Regions from separate parts of the Pseudoduganella sp. R-31 genome, predicted to be linked through region 1. Evidence: predicted binding sites of a transcription regulator. Region 1 holds the regulator's gene; each other region holds the start of a gene.
What was found. Region 1 encodes sigma-54, which starts transcription at its own class of promoters, with help from an activator protein. Its sites were predicted from a motif close to TGGCANGNAANCTGCTTT; they were not measured.

Region 1 (7,363 bases):
CGTGGCTTTGCTCGGCCAACCCCATGGCATGAGGGCCCAGCAGGATGCCGACAGCCAGGTAGCCCAGCATCGGCGGCAGGTGCATCATGCGGAAGGCGACCACGCCAAGGACGGCGCTGCCGAGGAGGAGGAGGGTCAGTTCAAGGGGGGAGAACATCCGTTGTTTGTTTTGTCTGGCAAGTTTTTTGCTTATCTAATTCGGCTATACTTCGGGCATGAGTTTAACCCATGAAAAAACAATGCTGAAATCTTTTGATGCCAAGACCGCAACACGTGCCCTGGAACTGGCGCGCGAGGCCCTGCAGATCGAAACGGACGCACTGGCAGCGCTGAATGCGCGCCTGGCCACCGACGAAACTGTGGGCCGGGCGGTGTCCTTGTTGCTTCAATGCAAAGGGCGCGTCGTGGTGTCCGGCATCGGCAAGTCCGGCCACATCGGCCGCAAGATTGCGGCGACGCTGGCCTCGACCGGCACCCCGGCCTTGTTCGTGCACCCGGCCGAAGCGGCGCACGGCGACCTGGGCATGGTGACGCCGGAAGACGTGGTGATCGCCATTTCGTATTCCGGCGAAGCAGCCGAACTGATGGCCATCCTGCCCGTGGTCAAGCGCATGGGCGGCCACGTGATCGCCATGACCGGCAAGCCGGCGTCGAGCCTGGCCAGGCTGGCCGACGTGCACCTGGACGTATCGGTGGCCAAGGAGGCATGCCCGATGAACCTGGCGCCGACCGCTTCCACCACCGTCACGCTGGCGCTGGGCGATGCGATCGCGGTGGCGCTGCTGGACCTGCGCGGCTTCAAGGAAGAGGATTTTGCCCGTTCCCACCCTGGCGGCGCCCTCGGCCGCCGCTTGCTGACGCATGTGCGCGACATCATGCGCAAGGATGGCGCCATCCCGGCCGTGGGCCTGGAAACGCGGCTGCCCGATGCGCTGCTGGAAATCACCCAGAAGGGCATGGGCATGACCGCCATCGTCGACGCGGCCAACAAGCCGGTCGGGGTCTTCACCGACGGCGACCTGCGCCGCATGATCGAAAAAGTCCAGGACTTCAGCAAGGTCGTCATCAAGGACGTGATGCACCTGAACCCGCGCACCATCGGCCCCGACCAGCTGGCGGTGGACGCCGTGGCGGTGATGGAAGAATTCCGCATCAACCAGATGCTGGTGGTGGATGCCGACGGCACGCTGGTTGGCGCTCTGCACATCCACGACCTGACCCGCGCCAAGGTGATCTGATGACGCTCGAACGCGAAGACCTGCTTGCCCGTGCAGCCAGGGTGCGCCTGTTCATCTTTGACGTGGACGGTGTGCTGACCGACGGCAGCCTGACGTATGGCGCCGACGGTGAAATGGTCAAGACTTTCAATGTGCACGACGGCCTGGGCATCAAGCTGCTGCAGGAAGCGGGCATCAAGACCGCGATCATCAGCGCCCGGCGCACGCCGATCGTGCTGGCACGCGCCAAGGACCTGGGCATCGATTACGTGCACCAGGGCGGCCACGACAAGCTGACCCCGTTCAAGGCCTTGCTGGCCGACCTGGGACTGGCGGAAGAGCAGGTTGCCTTCATCGGCGACGACGTGGTGGACCTGCCGCTGTTGAGCCGTGTGGGCTTTGCGGTCAGCGTGCCGAATGGCCGCAAGGAGGCGCACGATCGCTCCCACTACATTACCGAAGCTGCGGGCGGCCGCGGCGCGGTGCGCGAGGCCTGCGAATTCGTGCTGCGCGCCAGCGGCAGCTATGACCGCGTGATGGCCCAGTTCCTGGTGTAAGGGCAAGCGATGCGTAACCAGAGGACCGCCCACCGCTTCCGCCTGTCGATCGGCATGATCTTCGTGCTGCTGGCGGCGCTTGGCAGCTTCTACCTGCTCGAGCTGCTGAACCGCGCGGACGAACAGATGCAGGCCGACAAGCGCATGAACGAGCCGGATTACATCATCCATAACTTCTCCTTCGTGCGCATGACCAAGGATGGCAAGCCAAGCTATATCATTGCCGGCGACAAGCTGACCCACCGCCCGGTCGACGATTCGTCCGAGATCGACAATCCGCGCGTGCACAGCCTGGCCGGCGAGAAGCCGCCGATGGAGATCGTGGCGAATACGGCGCGCGTGGACGACACCAACAGCCGCGTCACCCTGAACGGCAGCGTGACGATCGACCGCGCGGCATCGCCGCAATCGCAACTGCTGCACCTGGAATCGGACAAGCTGGTGATCTTCCCGGACGAAGACCGCATGGAAACCGATCATCCGGTGAAACTGCGGCTGGGGGATACGACTGCTGCGGCCAACAGCATGCGCGCCAATAATGCGACGCGCGAAATGCACCTGGCCGGCAACGGCACGCTGCAGATTCCGCCCAAGGCCGCGGACCAATAACTGAGGAATGAACATGAAACGACTACTCTTGTCGGCAGCCTTGCTGCTGGGAGTCGCCGCTCCGGCGCTGGCCGAGAAAGCCGACTCCTACAAGCCGACCAACATCAGCTACGGCTCGATGGACATCGACGACGTCAAGCAGGTCACCATCCTGCTGGGCGGCGTCAAGCTGACCCGCGGCACCCTGACCATGACGGCCGAGCGCGCCTACGTCAAGCAGACGCCGGAGGGCTTCCAGCAAGTGACGCTGTTTGGCGACGGCAAGAAAGCCACCTTCCGCCAGAAGCGCGACGGCGCCGGCGACCAGTGGGTGGAAGGCGATGCCGACCGCATCGAATACGAGGAACAGGTTGAACTGGTGAAGATGTTCAACAAGGCCACCATCCGCCGCCTGGAAGGCGGCAAGCAGAACGACGAAGTGCAGGGTGAGTTCATTTCTTACGACAGCCGCAAGGAATTTTTCAGCGTGCGCAATTCGGCCAGCGGGGAGAGCAAGCCCGGCGGCGGTCGCGGCACCATGGTGATCCAGCCGACCCGTACCGAACCCCCAGCGACGCCGACGGAGAAGAAGTAAGCATGCAAGCAAATAACTGCGCCAGCACGCTGGTCGTGCGCGGCCTCCAGAAAACCTATGGCAAGCGACAGGTGGTGCACGACGTTTCGCTGCAAGTCGATTGCGGTGAAGTGGTCGGCCTGCTCGGTCCCAACGGTGCCGGCAAGACTACCTCTTTCTACATGATCGTCGGCCTGGTGGCTTCCGATGCAGGCACCATCGATATCGGCGGCACCGACGTGTCGAGCCTGCCGATCCACAAGCGCGCCACGCTGGGCCTGTCCTACCTGCCGCAGGAAGCTTCGGTGTTCCGCAAGCTGACGGTGGAAGAAAACATTCGTGCCGTACTGGAACTGCAGAAGGTGGACGGCAAGCCTCTGCCCAAGGCGGAAATCAAGCAGCGCCTGGAATCGCTGCTGGCCGACTTGCAAATCGAGAAGCTGCGCGAGAACCCGGCCCTGTCGCTGTCGGGTGGCGAGCGCCGCCGCGTGGAAATTGCGCGCGCCCTGGCCACCAACCCGCGCTTCGTGTTGCTCGACGAACCGTTTGCCGGCGTGGATCCGATCGCCGTGATCGAAATCCAACGTATTGTGCGTTTCCTGAAGGAGCGCAATATCGGTGTGCTGATCACCGACCATAATGTGCGTGAGACCCTCGGCATTTGCGACCGCGCCTACATCATCAACCAGGGCGCCGTGCTGGCCTCGGGCCGCCCGGACGACATCATTGCCAACGAATCCGTTCGCCGCGTCTACCTCGGCGAACACTTCCGCATGTAAACGAAGGCCATGAAACAAACACTGCAACTGCGAACCTCGCAACACCTGGCGCTGACGCCGCAGCTGCAACAATCCATCCGCCTGCTGCAGCTGTCCACGCTGGAGCTGCACCAGGAGTTGGAACAGCTGCTTGGCGACAATCCCATGCTGGAGCGCCTTGACGACCCGCTCGACCACTCGGTACGGCTGCTGGCCGATGGCGCCATCAGCCAGGGCAACGGCAATGGCACCGAAGCTCCCGCCACGCCTTCGGCTGAAGGCCCGCAAGGCGAGGGCGGCGAAGCCCCGGCCGCTGCCGGCGAAAGCGATACCTATGAAGGCGGCGACCATGAAGCCGGCAACGGCAGCGACGACGCCGACTGGAGCGCCAGCGCCGGCAGCAAATCCGCCGACGACGAAGACAGCCGCCCGCAACTGGAAGCTTCCGGCTGCACGCTGCGCGAACACCTGCTCGAGCAGATGCGCGTCACCGTGCAGGAGCCGCGCGACCGCGCGCTGATGGAACTGATCATCGATGCGCTGGACGAGAACGGCTACCTGGAAGAGCCGCTGGAAGAAATCCACGAGCGCCTGCCGCCCGAGCTGGAAATCGAACTGGACGACCTGCGCTGCAGCCTGGTGCTGCTGCAAAGCTTCGATCCGCCCGGCGTCGCCGCACGCAATGCCTCCGAATGCCTGGCGCTGCAGATCAGGCGCATGCCCGGCGTGCCGCTGGTGACGCGCCGCATGGCGCTGACCATCGTCGAGAAGCACCTGACCTGGTTCGCCCAGCGCGAGTTCACCAAGCTGAAGAAAGCGCTCGACTGCGACGATGAAGACTTGCGCGAAGCACAGTGCGTGATCCGCCAGTGCAACCCGCATCCGGGCGCCGAATTTGCGTCAGGCGAGTCAGACTACGTGGTGCCGGACGTGATCGTGAAAAAGGGCCGCGGCGGCTGGATCGTCACCCTGAACAACGACGTGGTGCCGCGCCTGCGCGTGAACGCGCTGTATGCCAACCTGCTCAAGCAAGGCAAGAGCGAGTCGCAGATGAATGGCCAGCTGCAGGAGGCCAAGTGGTTGATCAAGAATATGCGCCAGCGCTTCGACACGATCCTGCGCGTCGCGGAAGCGATAGTAGAAAGACAAAAGAACTTTTTCAGTCATGGCGCAGTGGCCATGAGACCCCTTGTGTTGCGTGAAATTGCTGATACACTGGGACTACACGAGAGCACTATTTCTCGCGTAACAACTCAAAAATATATGCTCACCCCGCATGGCATGTTTGAGTTGAAATATTTCTTTGGTAGCCACGTCGCGACCGAAGCCGGGGGGGAGGCTTCCTCGACTGCGATACGGGCACTGATCGTGCAATTGACAGGAGCAGAAGACCCGAAAAATCCTTTATCCGACAGTAAGATTGCGGACATGCTGGGTGAACAAGGCATGGTGATTGCGCGACGGACTGTTGCCAAATATCGAGAAGCGTTGAAGATCCCTCCAGTTAGCCTCCGCAAATCGTTGTAGTGCAGTGCATGGGTTCCTCTGTGCGTTTCGGCGTGCACGAACTCGAGAGCGACATCATCTTTAGGAGTGTGTATGAATCTCACCATCAGTGGACATCATGTCGAAGTGACCCCAGCCATTCGCGAGTACGTGCAGAACAAGCTGGAACGAGTCAAGCGCCATTTCGATCAAGTAATCGATATTGCTGTCATCCTGACTGTAGATAACCTCACCGAGAAAGAGAAACGCCAGAAAGCCGAAATCAACCTGCGCATGTCTGGCAAAACTGTTTACGTCGAAAGCCTGTCGCAAGACCTTTACGCCGCCATCGATACCCTGATTGATAAACTGGATCGCCAGGTCATGAAATACAAGGACCGTGTGCAGAACCACAGTCATGCGGCCATCAAGCATTTCCCGGATACGTATGAGGCACCACCCACCGCCATGTAAAGGACTGGCCGTGCAGCACACCAAAGGGCGCAATTGGCGCCCTTTTTTGCGACCAGTGTGCGTTAGAATATTTGCATGAGCGAACACGTACACACCCAACTCTCCAACGGTACCGGCTTCATCACGCTGGACCGCCCCAAGACCCTCAATTCACTGTCCCTCGACATGGTGCGCGCGATGACGCAGGCGCTGCTGGCATGGCGCGACGATGCGTCGGTGGCGGCGGTCGTGGTGCGCAGCAGCAGCGAACGCGCGCTGTGCGCAGGCGGCGATATCCGCTTCTTCCACGACGTCGGCCGCGGCAATACGCAAGGCGGCAGCGCGCTGCTGGAGGACTTCTTCACCGAAGAATATGCGCTGAACCATTTAATCCATTTCTACCCCAAGCCTTATGTGGCGCTGATGGATGGCGTGGTGATGGGCGGCGGCATGGGCATCGCGCAGGGCGGGCCGGAGTGCGGCGTGCGCATCGTCACGGGCCGTACCAGGATGGCGATGCCCGAGGTGAACATCGGCCTGTTTCCCGACGTGGGCGGCAGTCACTTCCTGTCGCATGCGCCGGGCCAGCTTGGCATGTGGCTCGGCCTCACCGGGCTGACGGTCGGCGCCGCGGATGCGCTCTACCTCGACCTGGCTGACTACTTCGTGCCGGAAACTGAACTGGCCGGACTGGCCAAGCTGTTCGAGTCGACGCCCGGCAAATCGTTGCGCGATGCTGTCGCGGTCTTTGCCGGCCCGCACAACGCCTTCGCCGGCGACAGCGAACTGGAAGCGCAGCGTGCCCTGATCGATCAGCATTTCTCGGCGGGCTCGGTACCCGCCATCATGGATTCGCTGCGAGGCGACAGCACGCCTTTCGCGCAGAAATCGCTGAAGGCAATGGAATTGCGCTCGCCGCTGATGATGAGCGTGACCCACGAGCTGCTGAAGCGCGGCGCGTCGCTGGGCGTGTCCGACTGCTTGCGCATGGAGCGCAACCTGGTGCGCCGCAACTTCGAACACGGCGAGATTTTCGAGGGCGTACGCGCCCTGGTGATCGACAAGGACAACCAGCCGCAGTGGAATCCCGCAACGCTGGCCGAAGTGACGCCCGCCATGGTGGAGCGCTTCTTCGAACCATGCTGGCCGGCCTGGGCGCACCCCTTGCGCCACCTCGCATGAGGGATCTGGACCGGATCGACCGGGGCATCCTGAATATCCTGCAAGAAGATGCCAGCACGCCGTTGCGCGAGATCGCGGAGCGCTTGCATTCGTCGGTCGCGACCTGCCAGCGCCGCATCGAAAGGCTGCGCAACGACGGCGTGCTGGTCAAGGCTGTCGCGCTGGTTGACCGCGCGCTCGCCGGGCGGCCGCTGACGGTATTCGTGTCGGTCGAACTGGAGAAGCAGAATACCGACATCCTCAAGCAGTTCGAACACCGCATGCGTTCCGAGCCCGAGGTGATGTCCTGCTACGAAGTGGCCGGCGAGTTTGACTTCCACCTGATCGTCACGGTGGAGTCGATGGAAGAGTACAGCGCCTTCACGCGGCGCGTCTTCACCTCGCACCACAACGTCATCAACGTCAAGAGCCTGTTCGCGATGAACTGCTCCAAGTTCGAGACCAAGCTGACGCTGTAGTCACGGCTCGCAGCTGTAGCGCAGGCTGTCGTCCAGCGCGAGCGGCAGCACCAGCGTATGGAACTTGCGGGCGTTGGCATCGGCGCACAGC
Region 2 (7,363 bases), 1.4 Mb from region 1:
TCGAAACGGATGGTGCCGGCGATGGCGTAGGCCACCACCAGCGGCGGCGATGCCAGGAAGGCCTGCTTGGCGTACGGGTGGATGCGGCCGTCGAAGTTGCGGTTTCCAGACAGGACTGCGGTGGCGTACAGGTCGCGCTCCACCACTTCCTTCTGGATCACCGGGTCGAGCGCGCCGGACATGCCGTTGCAGGACGTGCAGGCGTACGCCACGACGCCGAAGCCCAGCTTTTCCAGCTCAGGCATCAGGCCTGCTTCCTCCAGGTACAGCGTCACGGCTTTCGAGCCTGGCGCCAGCGAAGACTTGACCCACGGCTTGCGCAGCAGCCCGGCCTTGTTCGCGTTGCGGGCCAGCAGGCCTGCCGCGATCATATTGCGCGGGTTGTTGGTGTTGGTGCAGCTGGTGATGGCAGCGATGATCACGGCACCGTCAGGCATCTTGCCTGGCTCGTTTTCCACCACGCCCGATATCCCGCGCGCTGCCAATTCGGAGGTTGGGACGCGCTTGTGCGGGTTCGAAGGACCGGCGATATTGCGCACCACGGTCGACAGGTCGAACTTCAGCACGCGTTCGTATTCCACCTTTGCCAGGTCGTCCGACCACAGGCCGGTGTGCCTCGCGTAGGTTTCAACCAGCGCCACCAGGTCGTCGTCGCGGCCGGTCAGCTTCAGGTATTTGATGGTCTGCGCATCGATCGAGAACATCGCGGCAGTGGCGCCGAATTCCGGCGCCATGTTCGAGATCGTGGCGCGGTCGCCCAGGGTCAGTGCGGCGGCGCCTTCGCCGTAGAACTCCAGGTAGGCCGAGACCACTTTTTCCTTGCGCAGGAACTCGGTCAGCGCCAGCACGATGTCGGTCGCGGTAATGCCGGGCTGTGGCTTGCCGCTCAGCTCAACGCCGATGATGTCCGGCAGGCGCATCCAGGAGGCGCGGCCCAGCATCACGGTTTCCGCTTCCAGGCCGCCCACGCCGATGGCGATCACGCCCAGCGCGTCAACCATCGGGGTGTGCGAGTCGGTGCCTACCAGGGTGTCCGGATAGGCCACGCCATCGCTCACTTGAATGACCGGCGACATGCGTTCCAGGTTGATCTGGTGCAGGATGCCGTTGCCCGGCGGGATCACGTCGACGTTCTGGAACGCCTTCTTGGTCCAGTTGATGAAGTCGAAACGGTCTTCGTTGCGGCGGTCTTCAATGGCGCGGTTCTTGTTGAAGGCGTCCGGATCGAAACCGCCGCATTCCACTGCCAGCGAGTGGTCGACCACCAGCTGGGTCGGCACCACCGGATTGACCAGGGCAGGATCGCCGCCCTGCTCTGCGATGGCATCGCGCAGGCCGGCCAGGTCGACCAGCGCGGTCTGGCCCAGGATGTCGTGGCACACCACGCGGGCCGGGAACCATGGGAAGTCCAGGTCGCGCTTGCGTTCGATCAGCTGCGACAGCGACGCGGTCAGCGTGGCCGGGTCGCAGCGGCGCACCAGGTTTTCCGCCAGCACGCGCGAGGTGTACGGCAGCGTGGCGTAGGCGCCCGGCTTGATCGCATCGACCGCTTCGCGCGCGTCGAAATAACCCAGCTTGGTGCCAGGGAGTTGCTTACGGTATTGGGAGTTCATGATTACTTGCGATCCTTGATCGGTACGAAGGCCAGGTCTTCAGGTCCGACGTAATTGGCGCTTGGACGAATGATCTTGTTGTCGATGCGCTGCTCGATGATGTGCGCCGACCAGCCGGAGGTGCGCGAAATCACGAACAGCGGGGTGAACATGGCGGTCGGAACGCCCATCATGTGGTACGACACGGCGGAGAACCAGTCCAGGTTAGGGAACATCTTCTTGACTTCCCACATCACCGACTCCAGGCGTTCGGCGATGTCGAACATCTTCATCGAGCCGGCTTCTTGCGACAGGGAACGCGCCACTTCCTTGATCACCACGTTGCGCGGGTCGGACACGGTGTACACGGGATGGCCGAAGCCGATCACCACTTCCTTGTTGGCGACGCGGTTGCGGATGTCGGCTTCCGCTTCGTCCGCGTTTTCGTAGCGCTGCTGGATGTCCAGCGCCACTTCGTTGGCGCCGCCGTGCTTGGGACCGCGCAGCGCGCCGATCGCGCCGGTGATGGCGGAATGGATGTCGGAACCGGTGCCGGCGATCACGCGGCTGGTGAAAGTGGAGGCATTGAACTCGTGCTCCGCGTACAGGATCAGCGAGGTATGCATTGCACGCACCCACGATTCGGACGGCTTTTCGCCATGCAGCAGGTGCAGGAAGTGGCCGCCGATGGTTTCATCGTCGGTTTCCACATCGATGCGCTTGCCGTTATGGCTGTAGTGGTACCAATACAGCAGCATGGAACCGAAGGAAGCCATCAGGCGGTCGGCGATGTCGCGCGCGCCGGCGATATTGTGGTCGTCCTTCTCAGGCAGGCAGCAGCCCAGCACGGAAACGCCGGTACGCATCACGTCCATCGGGTGAGCCGATGCAGGCAGCGCTTCCAGCGCCGACTTCACGCCTTGCGGCAGGCCGCGCAGGGATTTCAGCTTGGATTTGTAGCCTTTCAGTTCGGCCATGTTCGGCAGCTTGCCGTGCACCAGCAGGTAGGCGATCTCTTCGAATTCGCAGGTGGTGGCCACGTCCAGGATGTCGTAGCCGCGATAGTGCAGGTCGTTGCCGGTCTTGCCTACGGAGCACAGGGCGGTATTGCCGGCTGCGACGCCGGACAGGGCGACGGATTTCTTAGGCTTGAAGGTTGGGGCTTGCTCGGTCATTTTGGTCTCTCCTCGGATCGTCGAATTATTTTTTGGCGGCTGCAAACAGGGCGTCCAGCTTCTGTTCGAAATCGTGATAGTTGATGCGCTCGTACAATTCGGCGCGGGTCTGCATGGTGTCGACCACGTTCTGCTGGGTGCCGTCGCGGCGGATCGCGGTGTACACATTCTCCGCAGCCTTGTTCATGGCGCGGAAGGCGGACAGCGGGTACAGCACCAGGCCCACGTCGGCGGACTTCAGTTCTTCCACGGTGAACAGCGGGGTGGAGCCGAATTCGGTGATATTCGCCAGCACCGGGACTTTTACCGCTGCGGCGAATTGCTTGTACATATCCAGCGAAATCATCGCTTCAGGGAAGATCATGTCGGCGCCGGCTTCCACGCAGGCCATTGCGCGGTCGATTGCGGCGTCCAGGCCTTCCACGGCCAGCGCATCGGTACGGGCCATGATCACGAAGTTTTCGTCGGTACGCGCGTCCACGGCAGCCTTGATGCGGTCGATCATTTCGCCCTTGGAGACGATTTCCTTTCCGGGGCGGTGGCCGCAACGCTTGGCGCCCACCTGGTCTTCGATATGCATGGCGGCGGCGCCGAACTTGATCATCGACTTCACGGTGCGCGCCACGTTGAAGGCGGAGGCGCCGAATCCGGTGTCCACGTCCACCAGCAGCGGCAGGTCGCACACGTCGGTGATGCGGCGCACGTCGGTCAGCACGTCGTCCAGGTTGGAGATGCCCAGGTCCGGCAGGCCGAGGGAGCCCGCAGCCACGCCGCCGCCCGACAGATAGATCGCCTTGAAGCCGGCGCGCTTGGCCAGCAGGGCGTGGTTGGCGTTAATCGCGCCCACCACCTGCAGCGGGGATTCTTCTTGCACGGCCTTGCGGAAGGCGGCGCCTGCGGAATATTGGCTCATGATGTCCTTTCTGTTTGAGGAATGTTTGCCGTCCATAGTGCAAGTGGCATGCCAGCCGTGGCTTCCCAGCAAAATCAAGCACTTGCAACGCGGGCGCCAGAGTATAATGTTTCAGGTTGAAACACGTGAAACGTTTCAGGTGAAACATGCGACATTCCACTCCCCTGCCCTTCGACCCGGCCGACAAGCCGGTGATCTGGACGGTTTCCGTCTCGCGCCTGTCGGAGCTGTTCCGCGACATCACGCTGGAATACGACGCCCTGGCCGATATCGAACCGATCAACCTTGGCTTCGACGAGGCTGCGCGCCATATCCGTGAACGCCTGGCGACGGAGCGCTGCGATGCCGTCATTGCGGCCGGCTCGAATGCGGCCTACCTGAAGGGACGCCTGTCGGTGCCCGTGGTGATCGCCAAGGCCAGCGGCTTCGATTTCATGCAGGCCCTGGCGCGCGCCCGCAAGGTTTCCGACCGCATCGGCGTGATCACCTACCAGGAAGACATGCCGGCGCTGGCGGAATTCGCCGCCACCTTCGGCGTGCCGATCGAGCAGCGCACCTATGCAACCGAGGAAGATGCACGCGCCCAGATCAATGACCTGAAGGCCTCCGGCATCAAGGCCATCGTCGGCGCCGGCCTGATCACCGACCTGGCCGAAGAAGCCGGCCTGACCGGCGTTTTTGTCTATTCCGCCGCATCGATCCGCCAGGCCTTCGACGACGCACTTGAACTGGCGCGCCTGGCGCAGCTGGAATCCAACCGTAGCAGGCGCCACGTGGTGGCCGACACCTTGCGCGCCAAGCATGGACTGGCCGACCTGCGCGGCGAGTCCGAGGCGATGGAGCGCGTACGCCAGGCGGTCGTGCTGTACGCGAAGTCGCCTGCCACTGTGCTGATCCAGGGTGAAACCGGCTGCGGCAAGGAACTGGTGGCGCAAGCCATCCACCGCGAATCCCCGCGCACGCTGGGCGGCGCCAACCGTCCTTTTGTCGCGGTGAACTGTGGCGCGATCGCCGAATCGCTGCTGGAGTCGGAACTGTTCGGCCATGAGGAAGGCGCCTTTACCGGTGCCCGGCGCGGCGGCCACGCCGGCCTGTTCGAAGCAGCCAACCGCGGCACCCTGTTCCTCGACGAAATCGGCGAAATGCCGCTTGCACTGCAGACCCGGCTCCTGCGCGTGCTGGAAGAACGCGAAGTGGTGCGGGTCGGCGGCACGCGGCCGATTCCGGTCAATGTACGCATCATCAGCGCCACCCATTGCGACCTTGAAGCGAGGGTGCGCGAGGGCCGCTTCCGCCCCGACCTGTTCTACCGCCTGGCCGTGCTGCGCCTGTCGCTGCCGCCGCTGCGCGAGCGCCCGACCGACATCCTGCCGCTGGCCGAATGGTCGTTGCGTACCGCCCTGGCCAGCCTGGGCGCGCGCGCCCATCCGAACCTGCCGGCCGAACTGGCCGCCTGCGCGCCCCTGCTGCTGCGCTATGAATGGCCCGGCAATGTACGCGAACTGCGCAACCTGACCGAACGCCTCGCCCTGTTCCTCGCCGCCGAACCGCTGCAGGCCCTGACGCCCAGCTTCGTTGCAGGCGTCGCGCCCGAACTGCATTCCTTGCCGCAGGCGGCAACGCAACTGCCTGCGCCCCATGCATCCGCCCCCGCGCCGAACAGCGTCACCGAAGTATTGGCCCGCTTCGGCGGCCGCCGTGACGCCGCCGCCGACTACCTGGGCATCAGCCGCACGACGCTGTGGCGCCGCCTGCGCGAAGAGCAGGAACCCTGAGCCGAGGCGTCGACGCCACAGCATATTGCATCAATGACAATCCCGTAGTATCTTCTTGCGTTGAGTTCAGGGGCATTACATGGAATATCGCAGGGAAATCGATGGTCTGCGGGCGGTTGCCGTCCTGCCGGTAATCCTGTTTCACGCAGGGTTCCAGTTCTTTGGCGGCGGCTTCGTCGGCGTCGACGTCTTTTTCGTCATCAGCGGCTACCTGATCACGACGATCCTGATCCACGAGCTGGAAGCTGGCCAGTTCTCCATCCTCAATTTCTATGAAAGACGGGCGCGCCGCATCCTGCCGGCGCTATTCCTGCTGCTGTTTGCCTGCCTGCCGTTCGCCTGGCTCTGGCTGGTGCCGGACGACCTGAAAGGCTTTGCGCAAAGCCTGGTGGCCGTCACCGCCTTCGCGTCGAATATCCTGTTCTGGGAGCAGAGCGACTACTTCGACAGCTCGGCCGAATTCAAGCCCCTGCTCCACACCTGGAGCCTGGCGGTCGAAGAACAGTTCTACTTGCTGTTCCCCTTGTTCCTGATGGTGTTCTGGCGCCGCGACCAGCGCCTGCTGCTGGCGGTGCTGGTCGGCACGGCGCTGGCCAGCCTCGGTGCGGCGCAATGGGGTGTGGCCAGGGACCCTTCCGCCACCTTCTTCCTGCTGCCCACACGCGCTTGGGAGCTGGCCATCGGCGCGCTGTGCGCCTATTACATGTCGCGCCCCGGCGCCGGCCGGCATTCGCAACGCACGCGCGAACTTGCCAGCCTTGCCGGCCTCGGCCTGATCGGCACCGGCATTTTCGCTTTCAGCAAATACACGCCCTTCCCCAGTGTGTACGCGCTCCTGCCCACGGTCGGCGCAGCGCTGATCATCCTGTTCGCAGTCCCGTCGACCACGGTCGGCAAGATCCTGGGCAGCCGGCTGATGGTTGGCGTCGGCCTGGTCAGCTACAGCGCCTACTTGTGGCACCAGCCTATCCTTGCATTCGCACGCCACCGTAGCCTGGACGGGCCAAGTCCGGCCCTGATGGCCGCGCTGGTGGTGCTGACGCTGGTGCTGGCCTATCTTAGCTGGCAATTCGTCGAAAAGCCGTTCCGCAACCGCAGCAGGTTTGGCCGGCAACAAATATTCGCCTTCGCCATTGCCGGCTCGCTGCTGTTCTTCGGAATCGGCATGGCGGGCCACAAGACCAACGGCATGCGCAGCGTCAAGACCACCCCGCAGCAGGAAGAGGTGCTGCGCACTGTCACTGCAAGCCCGGAGCGCGCTGCCTGCCATACCAAGGGTCTGGAGTACCGCAAGCCGCAAGACGCCTGCGCCTTCAACGGTCCCGCCGGGGAATGGGCAGTGTTCGGCGACAGCCATGCGATCGAACTGGCGCACGCGCTGGCGGTACAGTTGAACGGCCGCCACCAGGGTGTGCGCCAGTTCAGCTTCAGCGGCTGCTCGCCTTCCTACCAGCGCGCCGACACCAATCCCGGCTGCAGCGACTGGACGCGCGAGGCCGTCGACTTCATCGCCGCCGATCCGCATATCAAGGAGGTCGTGGTCAGCTACCGCATCCACAGTGCCCTGTTTGGCGACCATGAAGGCATTTACCCGCGCCTGCCGGACGAATTCAGCGATGCCAAGCGCGACGCCATCTGGGCCTCGTACAAGACGATATTGAACCACTTTGCCAGCGCGGGCAAGCATGTCACCGTGGTATTGCAGGCGCCCGAACTCCCGCGCCAGGTGGATAAGCTGATACGCCAGGCCGACGATCCGCGCACGGTGGATGGGGTCACGACCGACTGGTGGCGCCGCCGCAGCGCCTTCGTGGAGCAGCGGCTGGGTGAATTGCCTGCAGGCGTGCGCATCCTGCGGCCGGAAACGCTGTTCTGTGACGCTGCGCGCTGTTACGCCGTCAAGGATGG
Region 3 (7,363 bases), 480 kb from region 1:
GCGTGATGTCGCTGGCCGAAGCTTACGCCTGAACCTCGATGTGATACAGAGCCCAGGGGCAGGTAGTAAAGCGTTCGCCCACGGGCCTGCTCGCCATTTCCGGCACCCGGTCCGCATCGTAAATCGCCCATAGCGGGCCGAGGCCGCCCAGCGCCATCGGGGCGCTATCCAGATGGGTGGCAACGATGAAGCGCTGCGTCCGGGCGCGCGCCACGGACACCGCCACCGCATAGCCATCGACCGCACGCAGGATCAGCGTGCTGTTGTCGCTGGCTTGCGCACCGGCAGCTTTCAACACATCGACCAGCAGCGGGCCGGACAGGGTATGCGGCTTGTTGTCGTATTCCAGCGTCGGCTTGATCGCGACGGCGGGCAGCGCATCCAGTGCGGCAAAATCGAAAGCGAAGGCTTTGTCGAATGCCAGGTGCTGGCGGTGCATCATCTGGTCGGCGACACGGTCGAAGCTGCCGCGATTCGGCTTGGCAATTGCACCGGTTACGGTCAGCAGCGCCGGGCCGCGCTCAGCTTTGGGAGCAGCGGCGCCTAATGAGGGGAGGGCGCCGGCCGCTGCCACGGCACCGAGGAATTGACGTTTGTTCATCGTTATATGATAACGCCTATGGACCTGTTTTCTGCTGAAGCCGAATTATTGCCCATCCCGATCGAGGACGGCGAGCTGTATTTCATGCGGCAGCTTCCGCTTGCTGTGGATAACGCAGAAGTGATGCAAAGGCTGCTCGATGAAACGGCATGGAAGGCAGAAACCATTTTCCTGTTCGGTCGCGAAGTGGCGCAGCCCAGGCTCAGCGCCTGGTATGGCGAGCAGCGCTATACCTATTCTGGCCGCACCTTTGAGCCGCTGCCCTTCACGCCCCTGCAGCTTGAAATCAAGCGCGCCATTGAAGCCGCCAGCGGCAAGCGCTTCAACAGCGTTCTGCTCAACTATTACCGAAACGAGCAGGACAGCATGGGCTTTCACAGTGACGATGAGCCGGAACTTGGCCCCCAGCCTGCGATCGCCTCGGTCAGCTTCGGCGCCACCCGCACCTTTATCCTGAAGCACAAGAAGCAGCCCAAAACCGTCAAGATCGACCTGACCGACGGCAGCCTGTTGCTCATGGCGGGAAAACTCCAGCATTGCTGGCGGCATGGCATCAATAAGGCGCGAACACCCTGTGGCCCGCGTATCAATCTGACATTTCGGCTTATCTGAAGCCAAGTTCGCTCATTTTGAGCTGAACATTGGTATTTCAAGGCTGCTTACAAAATCACACAATTCTTACCAGTTCGTCTCCCCCTTGAACTTTTGGCAGTGTTATCGTGCTTTCCATCGCACTTCCACAGACGAAGCGCGATCCCAAGCAAGTCCGACTTACTTTTGCTGAAAGATCACGAACATGAAAAAAATCGCATTCGCACTCATCACTTCCGCCGTTGCCCTCGGCGCGGCCTCCGTCCAGGCGCAAGAGCTGAAGCCGTACATCGGTGCAGGCGTCGTGGCCAACTCGAACAAGTACACCTTGCCGAATGACACCAGTGACGGCAATAAGAAATCCACGGAGTACGGTGGCAAGATCTTTGGCGGCGTGCAGATCGACAAGACCTGGGGCGTGGAAGCCGGCTATGTAGACTTCGGCAAGCAGTCGTACAACTACACCACCGGCGCAGGCACCGGCAGCATCGAAGGCAAGGCCAAGTCCTTCTACCTGGCTGGCAAGGGCACTTTCCCGATCAACCAGCAGGTGGCGCTGACCGGCAAGCTGGGTATCGCCCACAACAAGAATGACGTAAATGCCACCGGCCTGGCTTCCGCGTACAACGGCGATAGCAGCCGTAACGCGCTGTACGCTTCGGTTGGCGCTGAATACGCCTTCACCGAGAAAGTCTCGGGCGTGCTGGAGTACGAGCACTTCGGCAAGAACGATATCGACCAGGGCCGCCGCAAAGGCGCGGTCAACCTGGGCGTGAAGGCTAGCTTCTGAGTCGAGGGGGAGGGCAGTTCAGCTGCTTCCCCCCGCAAAGTCCCGATCGAGGCCGGGTGCGACAACGGCAGCCTTGCGCTGCCAATGTCCTTGTGCCCGCCTCACCCTCCATTCGGACACTGCGTCCGCTGCATAGGGTAATCAAAGGCTTTTTCCTTGCCTTTCGAGACACCTTCGATGCGCGCCTTGATGCCATCGGCGCCATCGCGCTTGTAAATGATCCGCTGCGGGAAGTCATGCTGCGGGTTTTCAAAGATCACCTCGCCATCGCCGATCGACTTGATCGGGAAGGCCGCTTCGAGTTGACGGCTTGGCTTGGCCACATAGGCCCAGATGCCCGGCTCGGTTTCGCGGATCATGGTGTGTTCCCACTCGACTGTCTTGCCGTTTTTTACCGTGCGGGCCACGCCCAGCATGGTGCCGCCAGCTGGCAGGGTCCACATTTCAACGGAGCCTTTTTCGGCGCCGGTGTGCGACCAGCAGCCGGCTAGCCAGGACAGCTTGTCGATGGGGGCCTCGTGCGCAATGGCGCCGGCACTGGCCAGGACCAGTCCACAAAGGAATTGTTTGCGCATCGTCGACTCCTCTAAAACCGGTAAACCGGGGTCTGACCCGCTGGGTCAGACCCCTGAATGATCTTGCGGCTAATGGGGTTGGTTCGAGGTCTTTGATGTTCGACGAAGATCAAAGGCGCACAACCCAATCCGTGGCGTCGGAATTGACTGGGTCTGACCCTGTGGGTCAGACCCAGGTTTACCGGTTTTAGCCGTGCAGCGGCTTATAACGAATACGCTTCGGCTTCGCGCCTTCCTCGCCCAAACGCTTCTTCTTGTCGGCTTCGTATTCCTGGTAGTTACCCGCAAAGAAGGTCACCTGGGAATCGCCTTCAAAGGCCAGGATGTGGGTCGCAATACGGTCCAGGAACCAGCGATCGTGCGAAATCACCATCACGGAACCGGCGAACTCCAGCAGCGCATCTTCCAGCGCACGCAGGGTTTCCACGTCCAGGTCGTTGGACGGTTCGTCCAGCAGCAGCACGTTGCCGCCCATCAGCAGGGTCTTGGCCAAGTGCAGACGGCCGCGCTCACCGCCGGACAGGTTGCCGACGATCTTCTGCTGGTCCGAGCCCTTGAAGTTGAAGCGGCCCACATACGCGCGCGACGGCATTTCGAAACGGCCCACGCTGAGGATGTCGGCGCCGCCGGACACTGCCTCGAACACGGTCTTGTCGTTGTCCAGCTTGTCGCGGCTCTGGTCCACCAGCGAAATCTTGGCGGTCTTGCCGATCGCCACTTCGCCGCTGTCCGGTTGCTCGATGCCAGCGATCATCTTGAACAGGGTCGACTTACCGGCGCCGTTCGGGCCGATGATGCCGACGATCGCGCCCGGTGGGATGATGAAGGACAGGTTGTCGATCAGCAGGCGGTCGCCAAACGATTTGCTGACATTCTTGAATTCGATCACATCGTTGCCCAGGCGTTCGGCCACAGGAATGAAGATCTCCTGGGTCTCATTACGCTTCTGGTACTCGAATTCGCTCAGTTCATTGAAGCGCGCCATGCGGGCCTTGGACTTGGCCTGGCGTGCCTTCGGGTTCTGGCGCGACCATTCCAGTTCTTTCTGCAGCGCCTTCTGGCGCGCGGATTCGGTGGCTTCTTCCTGCTTCAGGCGGGCCTGTTTCTGGTCCAGCCAGGAAGAGTAGTTGCCCTTCCAAGGGATGCCGTGGCCACGGTCCAGTTCCAGGATCCATTCGGCAGCATTGTCCAGGAAGTAGCGATCGTGGGTGATGCCAACCACGGTGCCAGGGAAGCGCACCAGGAATTGCTCCAGCCATTCCACGGATTCGGCATCCAGGTGGTTGGTCGGCTCGTCGAGCAGCAGCATGTCCGGCTTGGACAGCAGCAGCTTGCACAGCGCCACGCGGCGCTTTTCACCGCCGGACAGCACGCCGATCTTCTGGTCCCATGGCGGCAGGCGCAGCGCGTCAGCGGCCATTTCCAGTTGCAGGTTCAGGTTGCCGCCGTCGGCAGCAGCGATGATCGATTCCAGGCGTTCCTGTTCCTTGGCCAGCGCGTCGAAGTCCGCATCCGGTTCGGCATACGCGGCGTACACGGCTTCCAGCAGTGCTTGCGCGTTGAAGGCTTCACCCAGGCCGGATTCCACTTCCTGGCGCACGGTTTTTTCAGGATCGAGTTGCGGTTCCTGTGGCAGGTAGCCGATGTTCAGGCCAGGCATCGGGCGCGCTTCGCCCTGGATGTCGGTGTCGATGCCTGCCATGATTTTCAGCAGGGACGATTTGCCGGAGCCGTTCAGGCCCAGCACGCCAATCTTGGCGCCTGGGAAGAAGGACAGCGAAATGTCCTTCAGAATCTGACGTTTCGGTGGGACGATTTTGCCCACGCGGTTCATGGTATAGACGTAATTGGCCACGGTATGAGTTCTTGTCGGTTCGTAAAGGCGCTAGTTTAGCGCATTGTGATGGCGCATAAAAAAAGACCCGGCAAGTGCCGGGTCCTTTTGGGGCAGCTGCTTGCTTATGCTTTGCGCCGGCGTACCGTTGCCAGCGCGGCCAGGCCCAGGCCAGTCAGCAGCAGGCTGGTTGGCACAGGCACTTGCGCAGGCGGCACAGCGTCCTGCGCTACGAAGTCCAGGCGCACGTCGGTCAGGTTGAATTGTCCCAGCATGGAATTCACGGAAAAGTTGAGGATGCCGTCTGCCGCCAGGTCGTTCAAGGCCAGGGAGTCCAGGCTCAGTTGCACCACCAGGTCGCCGCCCAGCGAATCGTAATGACTGATGAACTGGTTGTACCAGCGGTTGTAGCCGCCATTTTCGCTGCCCGTCTGCTTTTTGATGTCTTCGATCTTGCCGCTGTCGGTGTCGAAAGCACTTTGATCGTTGGCCGAGCCGGTCGCGGAGGCGCCACCGGTCGTGACCTTCATCTCGTCGGCGATGGCGTCGCTATAGTTGGTGTTGAATTGCTTGATGTGGAAGTTGTCGGTGACGACCTTGCATTTGCCCTTGTTGCAGTCCGTCGTTTCGCGATTCTCCGAGTAATTCAGGTTCGTCACGGACGAACCGACGATGTCGAAGTCGGCGGAGGAGAAACCGGACACGGTCAGCACGCCGGAGCTGATCGAAGCGCTGGACAGGCTCTTGCCAGCCAACAGGCTATTTACGTCGATCTTCAGGTTCTGGCTCTGGCCAGTCGTCAGGTACTGATTAAACGAAAATGCGGACGACAACGGCATTGTTTCAGCTTGCACAGATGCTGCACAGAACAGGGCTGCGATGCCCGCCAGAAACTTTTTGCTAACCATTATTGCTCTCCCGAAGTGTTACTGGGAATTAAGCAATTGTCGTGCCCGCGTGCAACGGACTTTCCCTAGGTCATTGATTCGATTACGGAAAAGTCAATTGAGTGACAGTAATTATGATTTCCGCAGAACCAACGCTGTAAAATTTTCCGACACTCAATTCGCCTTTCTGTTGATCAACCAGCTCTCCAGCATATAGATCGCCAGCGCACTCCAGATGAACAGGAAACCGACCAGCCTGGTCGAGGAAAACGCTTCGTGGAAGACCCAGACGCCCAGCAGCATTTGCAGCGATGGCGACATATATTGGAGCATGCCGAGCACCGACATCGGAATGCGCCGCGCACCGGCGGCGAACAGCAGCAGCGGGATCGCCGTTGTCGGGCCTGCGGCTGCCAGCAGCCAGCGTGTGCTGTCCGATTCGGCATTCAGGAAGACGCTCTGGCCGTGGTACACCAGCCAACCGAGGTAAGCCACTGCCAGCGGGAACAGGATCAGGGTTTCGAAAGACAGTCCTTCCAGCGCCGCCAGCGCCGCAGTCTTGCGCAGCAACCCATAAGCGCCAAAGCTCAGGGCCAGCACCAGCGCGATATATGGCACCTGGCCAGCCTGCCAGGTCAGCCAGGCCACCCCGGTGGCGGCAACACCGATGGCAATCCACTGGCCACGACGCAGTTTTTCCTTCAGCACCAGCATGCCCAGCAGCACATTCACCAGCGGGTTGATGAAGTAGCCCAGGCTGGCATCGACCACATGGCCATTGTTCACTGCCCAGATATACACGAACCAGTTTGCGCTCAGCAGGAAAGCGCTGGCCAGGAAACTGCCCACGACTTTGGGCTGGCGCAGCACTTGCGGCAGCCATTTCCATTGCCGCCGTACCGCCAGTACGAGCATCAGGAACAGCAGCGACCAGGCCATGCGATGCGCCAGGATTTCGGACGCCGGCACATTCTTAATTGCGTGAAAATATAGCGGGAACAGGCCCCAGGACAGGAAAGCGCCTGCGGCGTACAGCATGCCGGTATTCATGAGAGCGATGATTTTCTATGCGTAAAGATGGAAAATAGCATATCCGTCAGGTTTTCACCGGCGGCGTAAAAAACTTGCAAAAGGCCCATAACTGGCCTATTGTGCGATGCACCAAAACCAATTTTGGGTGAAATCTTGTCACAACATAAGAAAAGCAGCGTAGCTGCATTGACATTGGCCGCCATTGGCATTGTCTACGGCGATATCGGTACCAGCCCCCTCTATACTCTCAAAACCATTTTCGACCCCACCCACGGGCTTCCCCTGAACCAGGAGAATCTGCTGGGCATCGTCTCGCTCATCTTCTGGGGCCTGACGATGATTGTCTCCCTCAAATATGTCAGCCTGATGTTGCGCGCGGATAACCGTGGCGAGGGCGGCATCATGGCCTTGATGGCCCTGGCCCTGAATTCGGTGCACAAGGCTGCGCCCAAATGGCACTTCCCCCTGCTGCTGATCGGCACCTTTGGCGCCACCATGTTCTATGGCGATAGCGTGATTACGCCTGCGATCTCGGTGCTGTCGGCCATCGAAGGCCTGGAGGTGGCAGCGCCCGGGCTGGAAAAATACGTGGTCCCGCTGACCATCGTCGTATTGGTAAGCCTGTACGCGGTGCAGCGCCACGGCACGGCCGGTATCGGACGCTTCTTCGGTCCGATCATGGCACTCTGGTTTGCGGCGCTGGCGGCGATGGGCGTCATCAATATCATCAAGGAGCCGGCGATCCTGGGGGCATTGAACCCTGTGCATGCCTTCACCTTCCTGTTCTCGCATGGCATGGTGGCGTTCGTTGCCTTGGGCGCCGTAGTGCTGGCGTTCACTGGCGCGGAAGCGCTGTACGCCGACATGGGGCACTTCGGCAAGAAGCCGATCCGCCTGGCCTGGTTCCTGATCTGCTTCCCGGCACTGGCGCTGAACTACCTTGGCCAGGGTGCGCTGCTGATCAAGGATCCGTCTGCGATTACCAATCCATTCTTCAACCAGCTCGGTAGCTGGAGCGTGATTCCGCTGGTGATCCTGTCGACGGCGGCCACC

Region 2: a site for sigma-54 is predicted at 3,717-3,734, ahead of prpB (methylisocitrate lyase). Genes of this name have one in related genera too.
Region 3: a site for sigma-54 is predicted at 5,329-5,346, ahead of ACN9MY_RS02445 (PEP-CTERM sorting domain-containing protein). Genes of this name have one in related genera too.

The regions. Positions count from the first base shown of each region.
Region 1 covers NZ_CP183986.1:1,006,901-1,014,263, forward strand. Annotated here, with positions in the region: gene ACN9MY_RS04600 (cation:proton antiporter) at 1-157, opposite strand, end outside; gene ACN9MY_RS04605 (KpsF/GutQ family sugar-phosphate isomerase) at 240-1,238, shown strand; gene ACN9MY_RS04610 (KdsC family phosphatase) at 1,238-1,774, shown strand; gene lptC (LPS export ABC transporter periplasmic protein LptC) at 1,784-2,383, shown strand; gene lptA (lipopolysaccharide transport periplasmic protein LptA) at 2,397-2,957, shown strand; gene lptB (LPS export ABC transporter ATP-binding protein) at 2,960-3,715, shown strand; gene ACN9MY_RS04630 (RNA polymerase factor sigma-54) at 3,725-5,221, shown strand; gene hpf (ribosome hibernation-promoting factor, HPF/YfiA family) at 5,294-5,653, shown strand; gene ACN9MY_RS04640 (enoyl-CoA hydratase/isomerase family protein) at 5,729-6,814, shown strand; gene ACN9MY_RS04645 (Lrp/AsnC family transcriptional regulator) at 6,811-7,272, shown strand; gene ACN9MY_RS04650 (endo alpha-1,4 polygalactosaminidase) at 7,273-7,363, opposite strand, start outside.
Region 2 covers NZ_CP183986.1:2,420,406-2,427,768, reverse strand. Annotated here, with positions in the region: gene acnD (Fe/S-dependent 2-methylisocitrate dehydratase AcnD) at 1-1,613, opposite strand, end outside; gene prpC (bifunctional 2-methylcitrate synthase/citrate synthase) at 1,616-2,767, opposite strand; gene prpB (methylisocitrate lyase) at 2,793-3,680, opposite strand; gene prpR (propionate catabolism operon regulatory protein PrpR) at 3,827-5,455, shown strand; gene ACN9MY_RS11045 (acyltransferase family protein) at 5,535-7,363, shown strand, end outside.
Region 3 covers NZ_CP183986.1:528,651-536,013, forward strand. Annotated here, with positions in the region: gene ACN9MY_RS02415 (hypothetical protein) at 1-32, shown strand, start outside; gene ACN9MY_RS02420 (molybdopterin-dependent oxidoreductase) at 23-601, opposite strand; gene ACN9MY_RS02425 (alpha-ketoglutarate-dependent dioxygenase AlkB family protein) at 620-1,213, shown strand; gene ACN9MY_RS02430 (porin family protein) at 1,398-1,982, shown strand; gene ACN9MY_RS02435 (DUF6265 family protein) at 2,084-2,557, opposite strand; gene ettA (energy-dependent translational throttle protein EttA) at 2,745-4,412, opposite strand; gene ACN9MY_RS02445 (PEP-CTERM sorting domain-containing protein) at 4,517-5,299, opposite strand; gene rarD (EamA family transporter RarD) at 5,453-6,328, opposite strand; gene ACN9MY_RS02455 (potassium transporter Kup) at 6,461-7,363, shown strand, end outside.